DNA from 2 places in the Priestia sp. YIM B13486 genome. Region 2 is predicted to be linked to the other one. Evidence: a T-box and tRNA genes for the amino acid it is inferred to sense, from the RefSeq annotation. Region 2 holds a T-box; the other holds one or more tRNA genes.

Region 1 (6,363 bases), on a different contig from region 2:
TTTAAAGATCTGATTGATATTACTCATTTGATCGTAAACAGGCTCCATGGAAGCTGTTAAGTAAATAGCACCTAAGATTTCTTCGCTAGACTGAACTTTTCCATTTTTATTAGTTGAATTTGATTGACTGGCACCTACTTTATCCTGTAAACGAATAGGCTGTATCATAACTCTGATTCGCTGTCCGCTTTGATCAACAAATACATTATCAGAGTTTGTTCCTGCTAACAACGCATTTGTAATCGCTAAATCATTAGTCTTTTTACCTATGATCTGTTGAGGATTTGAGTTCGATGTAGCAATGATTCTTCTATTTTGGTCAATGACTCTTACTTCAGAGATGTCATTCATATCATTTGAAGCTAAATTGGGTCTTGAAGCAAAATCTCGTAAAATAGTCTTTAAGTCTTCCTCAAGAGTGGGTGAATCATCATCACGATTTTTCACCATTTCTTGTCCAATATTATACGTCAGCAAGTCTGTCCGCTCTTGAAGAGACGTTCGAAAGTTGTTAACTAATTCTTTTTCTAATTGTCGTGCAAAATAGACCCCAATAATTTGCATCGCAATTAAAATGAGCAGCACATAAATCAATACAAACTTTAAATGAATAGATTGCAGGAGCCTTACTTTCTTCATCTAAAATTACTCCTGCTCTGGGCTGCGTAAATAATAGCCTACTCCACGTCTTGTTACAATCCACATTGGATGGCTTGGATTATCTTCAATTTTTTCACGTAATCTTCGAACTGTTACATCTACCGTACGCACATCACCAAAATAGTCATAACCCCATACAGTTTGAAGCAAGTGTTCACGCGTCATGACTTGTCCAATGTGCTTCGCTAAATAATGCAGCAGCTCAAATTCACGGTGAGTCAGTTCAATCGTTTCTCCGCGCTTAGACACGATATAAGCATCTGGGTGAATAACAAGTGCTCCAATCGTAATTTCATTCGTTTCGCTTTCTTCCGTTGGAACAGCTACCTGCTGATGTCTACGTAAATTAGCTTTTACACGTGCTAATAATTCACGCGTACTAAACGGCTTAGTTACATAATCATCTGCACCTAATTCTAGACCTAAAACTTTGTCAATTTCAGAGTCTTTTGCTGTTAACATGATAATTGGCATATCATATTTTTTGCGCACTTCTCGGCAAACTTCCATTCCATCTTTCTGAGGAAGCATAATATCTAATAAAATCATTTCAGGCTGTACTTCTTCCACTTTTTCAAGTGCTTCTACGCCATCATAAGCACAAAATACTTCGTAACCTTCTTTTTGCAAATTAAACTTTAAAATATCTGCAATCGGCTTTTCGTCATCTACGACTAAAATACGTTTATCCATGATCATCGTTCTCCTTTATTAGTTGAAGCAAAATATAAAAGATAGTATTCATACTGTTTGAATACCGTAGTTTTATTATACTTGATAACCCTTGAAACGTCACAAGTTCATCCTCTACTATACATGAAGATATATGATTTTCAACCATCTCTAAATACAAAAGTAATATATTACCACAAAAGAGATACAAAGCAAATAACGTTTTCTTTTAAATGTAAATAAAAGAAAAAAGCATGACTTTAAATAAAGTCATGCTTTTTGATGGCTCGGGACGGAATCGAACCGCCGACACAAGGATTTTCAGTCCTTTGCTCTACCAACTGAGCTACCGAGCCAAAATGGCGGTCCCGACGGGAATCGAACCCGCGATCTCCTGCGTGACAGGCAGGCATGTTAACCGCTACACCACGGGACCTCAGTCTATATGCTATGTATTAAAAATATTAAAAATGACCCGTACGGGATTCGAACCCGTGTTACCGCCGTGAAAGGGCGGTGTCTTAACCGCTTGACCAACGGGCCACGTTGTAACAAAAGTGAGCCATGAAGGACTCGAACCTTCGACCCTCTGATTAAAAGTCAGATGCTCTACCAACTGAGCTAATGGCTCATGTTATATCTCTTAGCGACGCTTATTATAATAACATGATATTTCATATGAATGCAATAGTTTTTTTAAAACTTTCTTTTTATTATTGAGCTTTTTTAAAAAATCTTGTTAACAAAGCACCAATTATAAATAAAAAAGGTTAGCTCACGAGGAGCTAACCTTTTTTATTTAGCTATATACACCACGTAATACATTTGTTTGTGTACGATCTGGACCTACAGAGAAAATAGATAAAGGAATACCTGTTAATTGAGACACGCGCTCTAAGTAGTGGCGAGCGTTATCAGGTAACTCATCTAATGTTTTCACACCCGTAATATCTTCTGTCCAACCTGGAAGCTCTTCATATACAGGTTCGCATTCTGCAAGTGTTTTTAAGCTAGCAGGGAATTCTTCCATAACTTCCCCTTTATAACGGTAAGCTACGCAAATCTTTAATGTCTCAATTCCCGTTAATACATCAATTGAGTTTAAAGATAAATCTGTGATTCCGCTAACGCGACGAGCATGACGTACAACTACACTGTCGAACCAACCTACACGGCGAGGACGACCAGTTGTTGTACCATATTCACGTCCTACTTCACGGATTTGATCACCGATTTCGTTTGTTAATTCAGTTGGGAAAGGACCGTCACCAACACGAGTTGTATATGCTTTTGATACACCTACAACGTGTTTGATTTTAGATGGACCTACACCAGAACCAATTGTTACTCCACCCGCTACTGGGTTTGAAGATGTAACAAATGGATATGTTCCTTGGTCGATATCTAACATAACACCTTGTGCGCCTTCAAATAGTACACGACGTCCTTCGTCTAACGCATCATTTAATACTACTGATGTATCAACAACATATTTTGCAACTTGTTGACCATACTCATAGTACTCATCTAAAATTTCTTCTAATGTAAAGCCTTCTACTTCATACATTTTTTCAAGAAGGCGGTTCTTTTCAGCTAAGTTTTGTGTTAATTTTGCTTCAAATACTTCACGGTCTAGTAAATCGGCAATTCGAATACCAACACGTGCTGCTTTATCCATATAAGCTGGTCCAATACCTTTTTTCGTTGTACCAATCTTATTTTCACCTTTACGTTCTTCTTCAACTTCATCTAATTTTAAATGATATGGAAGAATCACATGAGCTCGGTTACTAATACGTAAGTTTTCTGTTGTTACACCGCGATCATGTAAGTATTTTAATTCTTGAACAAGCGCTTTTGGATCGACAACCATACCGTTTCCAATTACACACGTTTTGTCATTATAAAAAATACCTGAAGGAATTAAATGTAACTTATAAGTTTCACCATTAAACTTAATTGTGTGACCTGCATTGTTCCCACCTTGGTAACGTGCAATCACTTCTGCATTTTCTGATAGGAAGTCTGTAATCTTCCCTTTTCCTTCATCTCCCCATTGTGTTCCTACTACAACGACTGAAGACATATCTTAAGCACCTCCGCTTAGTAAGCAACAGCTCACTACGACATAATTTAACCATGGATAAGTGTATCAATTTATCACACTAAAGTCAATTAAATCCGAACGATTTAACAAAAGTTATTACAAATATATCGTATTTTGCGGAACGAATACGATAACAATAAAATAAAACCTCTCATATTGAGAGGTTTTATGCACCAGGCGGCACTCCTGCGTCATCAAAGCGCCGCTCGAGATTAACGAATTTATTGTACTCTTTTACAAAGGCAAGCTGTACGGTTCCAACTGGACCGTTACGCTGCTTGGCTATAATAATCTCGATAATATTTTGATTTTCTGTATCTTTTTCATAATAGTCTTCACGATATAAGAAAGCTACGATATCGGCATCCTGCTCAATACTTCCGGATTCACGGATATCAGACATCATTGGCCGCTTATCTTGTCTTTGCTCTACTCCACGGGAAAGCTGTGATAAGGCGATAACAGGAACTTCTAATTCACGAGCTAAAGCTTTTAACGCACGAGAAATTTCAGATACTTCCTGCTGTCGGTTTTCTCCGCTTCGTCCATTTCCTTGAATGAGCTGTAAGTAGTCAATTAAAATCATCCCAAGCCCGCCTTCTTGTTTCAAGCGACGGCACTTAGAACGGATTTCACCTACACGAATACCCGGTGTATCATCAATATAAATCCCTGCATTGGACAAAGATCCCATTGCCATCGTGAGCTTTCCCCAGTCATCAGCTGTAAGCGAACCTGTACGCAGCCTTTGTGCATCAATATTTCCTTCGGCACACAGCATCCTCATAACAAGCTGCTGAGCCCCCATCTCTAAACTGAAGATGGCTACGTTCTCATCCGTTTTCGTTGCAACGTTTTGCGCAATATTTAAGGCAAAAGCCGTTTTACCTACCGATGGTCGGGCCGCTACAATGATTAAATCATTTCGCTGGAACCCTGCTGTCATTCTATCTAAATCACTAAACCCGGTTGGGATACCTGTAATGTCACCTTTTCGATTGTGAAGAACTTCGATATCATCGTACGTTTGTACAAGTACATCTTTGATATTTTGAAACACACCGCTGTTTTTACGCTGTGCTACTTCTAAAATGTTTTTTTCCGCTTCATTTAATAAAACTTCCACTTCGTCTTCCCTTGCATATCCTTCTGAAGCAATATGCGTTGCAGTACGAATTAAACGGCGTAAAATCGACTTTTCTTCTACGATTTTACCGTAATACTCTACATTTGCAGCCGTTGGAACAGAGTTAGCTAAATCACTTAAATACGATACGCCGCCAACTTCTTCTAGGATTTTTTGGTCAGCTAATTCAGACGTTACCGTTACCAAATCAACCGGTTCACCTTGGTCAGAAAGTTTCAGCATACATGTAAAGATTTTCTGGTGCGATGCCCGGTAAAAATCTTCAGGTATTAGCAGTTCAGATGCTAAGGTTAAAGAAGAAGGCTCTAAGAAAATGGCCCCTAATAGCGCTTGCTCTGCTTCAATATTCTGAGGCGGAAGACGATCAGCAAAAAGATCACTCATATTTCTATGCCCCTCTTATATTCTTTCAGTATTTTCTTTCATCATAAATGTTGGCGCGAACAAATACAAGTCCGCGCCAACCCTTTATATTATTTACTTATTTCTCAATCTTACGTTTATTTTTGTTCAGTCACGTGTACCTTTACCGTAGCCGTTACTTCCGGATGTAATTTAACCGGTACATTTGTGTAGCCTAATGCGCGAATTGCATCATTTAATTCAATTTTACGCTTATCTACTTTAATTTTGTGCTTTTTCTTTAATTCTTCAGCAATTTGTTTGCTTGTGATAGAACCGAATAAACGGCCACCTTCACCAGATTTTGCTGTTAATTCAACTGTTAGTTCTTCAAGAGTTGCTTTTAACTCTTTGTTTGCTTGAAGTTCTGCAGCTGCATCTTTTTGCTCTCTATTTTTTTGTGCTTCTAATACTTTCACATTACCGCCTGTAGCTTCAACAGCATAACCATTTTTTAATAAGAAGTTATGTGCATAACCGTCTGAAACATTTTTCACTTCACCTTTTTTGCCTTTTCCTTTTACATCTTTTAAGAAAATTACTTTCATGATTTTTTACCTCCATCTAAGTACTCATCAATTGCTTGTTTAAGCCGTTCTTCAGCTTCATCCAAACTAATGTCTTGAAGCTGAGTAGCAGCATTCGTTAAATGGCCTCCGCCTTGGAGACTTTCCATAATAACTTGTACATTGATATCTCCAAGCGATCTAGCACTAATGCCAATTAGATTATCCCGTCGCTTAGAAATAACAAACGAAGCAACCACTCCGCTGATTGAAAGCAGCGTATCTGCAGCCTGCGCAATTAACACTTGATCATACATTTTGTTTGGTTCAGCTCGTGAAATAGCAATACCTGCTGTATAAATCTCTGCATGTTCAATAAAGCGTGCTCGCTGTACATATTGCGTGATATCTTCTTTTAAAAACTTTTGAACAAGAACCGTATCTGCGCCTTGAGAACGTAAAAAGGACGCTGCATCAAACGTACGAGATCCCGTGCGTAATGTAAAGCTTTTTGTATCGACAATAATACCGGCTAAAAGTGCTGTTGCTTCTAGCATATCAATTTTAAATCGTTTTGGCTGGTATTCAAGAAGCTCAGTAACGAGTTCTGCTGTCGAGGAAGCATATGGCTCCATATAGACAAGAAGAGGATCTTCGATAAAGTCTTCTCCTCGTCTATGATGATCAATGACCACGACATTTTCAATACGATTTAATAACCTTTCTTCAATAACGAGCGACGGCTTATGCGTATCTACTACTACTAAAAGAGTATCATCACTCACAAGATTTAAGGCTTCTTCAGGCGTAATAAATCGTTCCCACAGGCCTTCTTTCTTTTTAATCTCTTCTAGCATTCGCTGAACACC
Region 2 (6,363 bases):
TCTTATGAACGAAGCGTTGCACCAAATTCTTTTTCTACAGCCTCTAACACTGCACCATGTGCTTTTGCTACTTCTTCGTCAGTTAATGTACGTTCAGGATCTAAGTATCGTAAAGAGAAAGCTACAGATTTCTTGCCTTCTTCCATACGCTCGCCTTCATATAGATCAAATACCGTCACGTCTTTTAAAAGTTCTCCGCCCGTCGTATAGATGACGCGCTGAACTTCTCCTGCAAGAACGTTTTTATCTACCACAAGTGCAATATCACGTGTAATAGATGGGAATCTTGGAATAGCTGAATAACGAACTTCTTCGACATCTGCAGCTAATAGCTCTTGAAGGTGTAATTCAAATACGTATGTTTCACGAAGACCATACTGTTTCTGAGCAACAGGATGAACTTGACCTACGTATCCAATTTCTTTTTCATCTAACCATACAGCCGCTGTACGTCCAGGGTGCATACCGTCTTTTTTAACAGGAGCATATGAGATTCGTTTCTCCAAACCAAGCTGTGCAAATAACCCTTCTAGTACACCTTTAATCACATAGAAATCAACGACTTTCTTTTCACCTTGCCAGCCGTGAGCATGCCATAGACCCGTGATTGCACCTGCTACGCGCTCCTGCTCATCCGGTAATTCTCCTTCACCTTTAGATAAGAACACTGAGCCTGTTTCGTATAGCGCAATAGAATCCGACTGGCGAGCATTATTATGCTTCACTGCTTCTAGCAAATGAGGCACTAAGCTTTGACGAAGGATACTGCGATCTTCACTCATCGGCATTGCTAGACCAATCGTACTTGTTGCATTTAGTGCAAACTGAGTAGCTTTTTCAGCGCTCGTTAGCGAATATGTTGTTGCTTGTGCTAGTCCCGCACCTTCTAAGAAACGGCGAACTTTACGGCGTCCAAGCTGATACTCTGTTAGTTTTCCTGGAGTTGCCACTGTTACAGGAAGCGTTGTAGGAAGGTTGTCATAGCCATACATACGTGCTACTTCCTCGACGATATCTTCTTCAATTGTAATATCGCCTCTACGAGTTGGCACTGTTACAACAATGGTTTCGTCTTCCACTTTGTTTTCAAATTGAAGACGGTTCATAATGTCTTGTACTTCTTCCATTGATAACTCTGTACCAAGCACATCGTTAATACGGCCAAGTGACACAGCTACAACAGCAGGTTCCACAGTTAGTGTATCTACTTCTACAGTACCGCTTACCACTTCACCTGAAGCGTATTCAGCCATTAATTCTGCTGCGCGGTCAGCAGCTACACGCGTACGGTTAGGATCAATTCCTTTTTCAAAACGAGCGCTTGCCTCACTGCGAAGACCGTGGTCTTTTGAAGCTTGGCGAACCGTTAAGCCTTTGAAGTAAGCTGATTCAATGAGAACATTTACCGTATCGTCTTTTACTTCGGAGTTCGCTCCGCCCATTACACCTGCAAGAGCTACCGGCTCACTGCCGTTTGTAATGACAAGCTGATTGCCTTTTAATACGCGCTCTTGATCATCAAGTGTTACAAACTTTTCGCCTTTTGACGCGTGACGTACAACAATTTCTTTTGAACCAAGACGATCATAGTCAAAAGCATGCAGCGGCTGGCCGTATTCAAGCAAAATATAGTTGGTAATATCAACAACGTTGTTATGAGGTCGAATACCAGCTGCCATTAAACGCGTTTGCATCCATAATGGTGACGGAGCAATTTTTACGTTTTTCACAACGCGCGCTACGTAAAGCGGATTGTCTTCTTTTGCCTCTACTTTAACGGAAATATAATCAGCTGCTTGCTCATCAGACGTTTGCACGTTTACTGACGGATACTTCACTTCACGACGTAAAATAGCAGCCACTTCATGTGCTACGCCTAACATACTTAAGCAGTCTGAACGGTTTGGTGTTAGCCCTAGTTCTAATACTTCATCGTTTAAGTTTAATGCATCTAGTGCATCCGCTCCTACTTCAGCATCGCTTGGGAACACGAAGATGCCTTCTTGATAATCTTTTGCCACAAGCTTGCTTTCAATGCCAAGCTCTTGAAGAGAACAAATCATACCGTTCGATTCTTCACCGCGAAGCTTAGCACGCTTGATTTTAAAGTTACCTGGAAGTACAGCTCCCACTTTTGCAACCGCTACTTTTTGACCTTGTGCCACGTTTGGTGCTCCGCACACGATTTGAACGATTTCTCCTCCGCCAAGATCTACTTGACAGCGGCTTAATTTATCAGCATTCGGATGCTGTTCACGTTCTACAACGTGACCAATTACCACTCCGCTGATGCCTTTATTTAAGTTTTCTACACCTTCAACTTCAATTCCACTTTTTGTGATTTTATCTGCTAACTCTTCTGCCGTTACGCCTGATAAGTCAACATACTCTTGTAACCAACGATAAGATACAAACATCGTAGCCCCTCCTTTATACTTGTTTAAATTGATCTAAGAAACGAACATCATTTGTATAGAAATGACGAATATCATCCACGCCGTGTTTTAACATAGCAATACGCTCTACACCGATTCCAAAAGCAAAACCACGATATTTAGTTGAATCGTATCCAGCCATTTCAAGGACATTTGGATGAACCATGCCAGCTCCTAAAATTTCAATCCAGCCTGTTTGTTTACATACATTACAGCCTTTACCTCCACATTTTGCACACGATACGTCTACTTCTACAGACGGCTCAGTGAACGGGAAGAAACTTGGACGAAGACGAATTTCACGGTCTGCACCGAACATCTTTTTCACAAATACTTCAAGCGTGCCTTTTAAATCGCTCATACGAATGTTTTCGTCTACTACAAGACCTTCAATTTGCATGAATTGATGAGAATGCGTAGCATCATCGTCATCGCGGCGGTACACTTTACCCGGGCAAATAATTTTAACAGGTCCTTTGCCTTCATTCTTGTTCATAACACGAGCTTGAACAGTTGATGTATGCGTGCGAAGAAGCGTTTCTTCCGTAATATAAAACGTATCTTGCATATCACGTGCTGGGTGACCTTTTGGCAAGTTCAGCGCTTCGAAATTATAGTAGTCCTGCTCTACTTCCGGTCCTTCTGCTACTTCATAGCCCATTCCTAAGAATAAATCTTCTACTTCTTCAACCACGCTTGTTAGCGGGTGATGCGTACCTGCTTTAACAGGGCGTCCTGGCAGCGTTACGTCGATTGTTTCTGAAGCAAGTTTACGCTCTACCTCAGCTGCTTCTAACGCCGTTTGTTTTTCTTCAATTTTAGATGCAATAGCTTCACGCACTTCATTTGCAAGTGCTCCCATTGCAGGACGCTCTTCAGCTGAAAGTTTTCCCATACCGCGAAGCACTTCTGTGATAGGGCCTTTCTTTCCTAAATAAGCTACGCGTACGTCGTTTAATTCTTTTAAAGCACTTGCTGCTTCGACTTTTGCAATTGCTTCTTGTTGAAGTTCTTGTAAACGTTCTTTCATCACTTATTCCTCCTTTTAACGTAAAAAATGACAAATAAAAAAACCTCCTCCCAAAAAAGGGACGAGGATTAGTCGCGTTACCACCCTTGTTAACTATATACACAGACGTATACAGTTCACTTCATTCAAGTTAACGGAATCTCCGGAACACCTTTACATCTATGTAAGATGGTCTAAGTGTCAACTCAAGAGGTGAATTCACTTATTACATTTATAAAAATGCTTTCAGTCGCGGCATTTTCTCCCTGCATAAACGGACATAAGCTACTGCTCTCTTTCATCGTTTTTTACATATGTAACTATTGTATTATTATAGTGAAAACACGTTCTCGATGCAACTACATTCCGCGTAAATAATAAAGTAAGATTCCAGAAGCGATGGCAACATTTAGCGACTCGCTCTTTCCATAGATGGGAAGGTACAGATTCTGATCCGTTTGTTCCAGCACTTTCTCGCTTACGCCGTTTCCTTCATTTCCCACAATCAGCGCAAATTCGTTTGAAGGTTTTACGCATGAGTAGACCTTTCCATTTTGTAGGGACGTGCCGTAAACTGCTATTCCTCTTTCTTTTAACAGTGAAATCATTTCGAGTAAATCGCTTTTTACAATTGGAAGATGAAAAATAGCTCCTTGCGTTGAACGAACGACTTTGGGGTTGTACACATCCACGCTGCCCTCTCCAACGATAATAGCGTCCACTCCGGCAGCATCAGCGGTTCGAATAATCGTACCTAGGTTACCTGGATCTTGCACCGCATCTAAAAGCAATACTTTCTGTGCTGTATGAATGATTTCTGCATGCTTCGTTTGAAAACACACAGCGATAATTCCTTGAGGTGTTTCGGTGTCAGATAATAATTTGATTATTGCTTCGTTGACAACGGTTATTTCAATACCGTCTATGTTCCACTGTGCTGGCACTTCGATTGATTCGCGTATAATTAGTTCCTTTACGCAATCCTTATTTTTGATAGCTTCTTCGACTAAATGAAAGCCTTCTACCATAAAAAGGCCCTGCTTATCACGGTCTTTTTTATTATGCAGCTTTTTCCACGCTTTTACCTGCGGATTTTTAACTGAATCAATTTGTTTCACAAACATAACTCCTTTATCTATATAAAAATAAATAGTTCGATTACATTTTGCTCAATAATCATTAGATAAGTTTCACTTTATTGTACATAGAAATCGCAAAGAAAACAAAAACTATTGGTAACTTTACGATAGCTGAGGTGAAAATGATGGATCTTAATTTACGAAATGCTGTTATTGCAAACGTTTCAGGAAACTCAAAAGAAGAGCTTGAAGCTACAATTTCTGACGCTATTCAAAGCGGCGAGGAAAAAATGCTCCCTGGACTTGGTGTTTTATTTGAGGTGCTTTGGGAAAAGTCTCCAGAATCAGAAAAAGAAGAAATTCTGACAACGCTTGAAAACGGTTTAAAATAAATAGCCTTGTCCTATGTACAGCAAAAAGCTCATTCTCCTAGGAGAATGAGCTTTTTTTAATTATACGTAATTGCGTTTACCGTATTTCGGTCTAAGCGTTTAATTACTTCCGCAATTAATTTAACTGCATTTTCATAATCCTCACGATGAAGCATTGCTGCATGAGAATGGATATAACGAGTTGCGATCGTAATTGAAAGTGCTGGCACCCCGTTAGCTGAAATATGGATAGAACCTGAGTCCGTACCGCCTCCAGCGATTGCATCAAATTGATATGGAATATTTAATTCATCTGCCACATCTACCACTGTATCTCGAAGTCCTTTATGAGAAACCATGGAAGCATCATATAAAATGATTTGCGGACCCTCTCCCATTTTAGAAGATGCTTCTTTATCAGAAACACCAGGTGTATCTCCAGCGATGCCGACATCAACAGCAAATGCAATATCCGGTTCAATAAAGTTAGCGGATGTTTTTGCACCTCGAAGTCCAACTTCTTCTTGCACCGTTCCTACACCATACACAACATTTTCATGTGTTTCATTTTTTAAAGCTTTTAATACATCGATAGCGATTGCACAGCCGATACGGTTATCCCAGGCTTTCGCTAGCAGCATCTTTTCGTTGTTCATAACCGTAAATTCGAAATAAGGCACAACCTGATCACCAGGTTTCACTCCCCACTCCGCTACTTCTTCTCTGCTAGAGGCACCAATATCGATGAACATATCTTTAATGTCAACTGGCTTTTTACGAACTTCTGGAGGCAGGATATGAGGAGGCTTTGAGCCAATAATCCCCGTTACCTCTCCTTTAGATGTAACGATGGTTACGCGTTGAGCAAGCATCACTTGAGACCACCATCCGCCTACCGTTTGAAAACGAATAAAGCCGCGTTCATCAATTTGAGTCACCATGAAGCCTACTTCATCTAAGTGACCGGCTACCATAATTTTAGGCCCTTGTTCGTTGCCCACTTTTTTTGCAATCAAACTGCCTAGCCCATCCGTCGTTACTTCATCTGCATAAGGTGCAATATATTTCTTCATAACCTCACGCGGTTCACGCTCATTGCCAGGAATTCCTTTTGCATCTGTTAGTGCTTTAAGCATCGTCAATGTTTCATCTAACTTTGTCATATGGATTACCCCTTTCATATGTATACCTCTATTATAGCTAAAAAGAGGTTGAAGTAAAATTTCCCATCCCTTTATTTCTAGTATCCTTGTTCTTGGCGTTTAAAATTCACTTCATTTTTTGAGATGTACGCCTTTTCAATATGTTCAGCGGAAAAACCAAACATATCGCCAAGCGTCATGTAAGATACAAACATGTCCACATAGTTTTCTTTCGACTGATCCTGCTCGAAAGCAGCAACTTGTGCAAATACCTGTAAAAATTGTGCTGTTTTTGAATCACTTGCTTTTGCATCTGGTAACTCAGTT

The links. A T-box is a leader RNA that pairs with one kind of tRNA and senses whether it is charged. The one in region 2 lies ahead of pheS (phenylalanine--tRNA ligase subunit alpha), so its partner is inferred to be a tRNA-Phe.
Region 1: it encodes a tRNA-Phe, which carries the amino acid that the T-box ahead of pheS (phenylalanine--tRNA ligase subunit alpha) is inferred to sense. The anticodon was not compared.

What each region holds. Positions count from the first base shown of each region.
Region 1 is NZ_JBHZOZ010000005.1:336,715-343,077, forward strand. It holds gene walK (cell wall metabolism sensor histidine kinase WalK) at 1-639, opposite strand, end outside; gene yycF (response regulator YycF) at 646-1,353, opposite strand; tRNA gene ACFX4G_RS16365 (tRNA-Phe) at 1,616-1,688, opposite strand; tRNA gene ACFX4G_RS16370 (tRNA-Asp) at 1,693-1,768, opposite strand; tRNA gene ACFX4G_RS16375 (tRNA-Glu) at 1,804-1,875, opposite strand; tRNA gene ACFX4G_RS16380 (tRNA-Lys) at 1,891-1,963, opposite strand; gene ACFX4G_RS16385 (adenylosuccinate synthase) at 2,132-3,418, opposite strand; gene dnaB (replicative DNA helicase) at 3,606-4,970, opposite strand; gene rplI (50S ribosomal protein L9) at 5,087-5,536, opposite strand; gene ACFX4G_RS16400 (DHH family phosphoesterase) at 5,533-6,363, opposite strand, start outside.
Region 2 is NZ_JBHZOZ010000001.1:673,779-680,141, forward strand. It holds gene pheT (phenylalanine--tRNA ligase subunit beta) at 3-2,417, opposite strand; gene pheS (phenylalanine--tRNA ligase subunit alpha) at 2,431-3,465, opposite strand; T-box leader at 3,520-3,755, opposite strand; gene ACFX4G_RS03435 (TrmH family RNA methyltransferase) at 3,804-4,568, opposite strand; gene sspI (small acid-soluble spore protein SspI) at 4,709-4,915, shown strand; gene ACFX4G_RS03445 (M42 family metallopeptidase) at 4,972-6,057, opposite strand; gene ACFX4G_RS03450 (dUTP diphosphatase) at 6,135-6,363, opposite strand, start outside.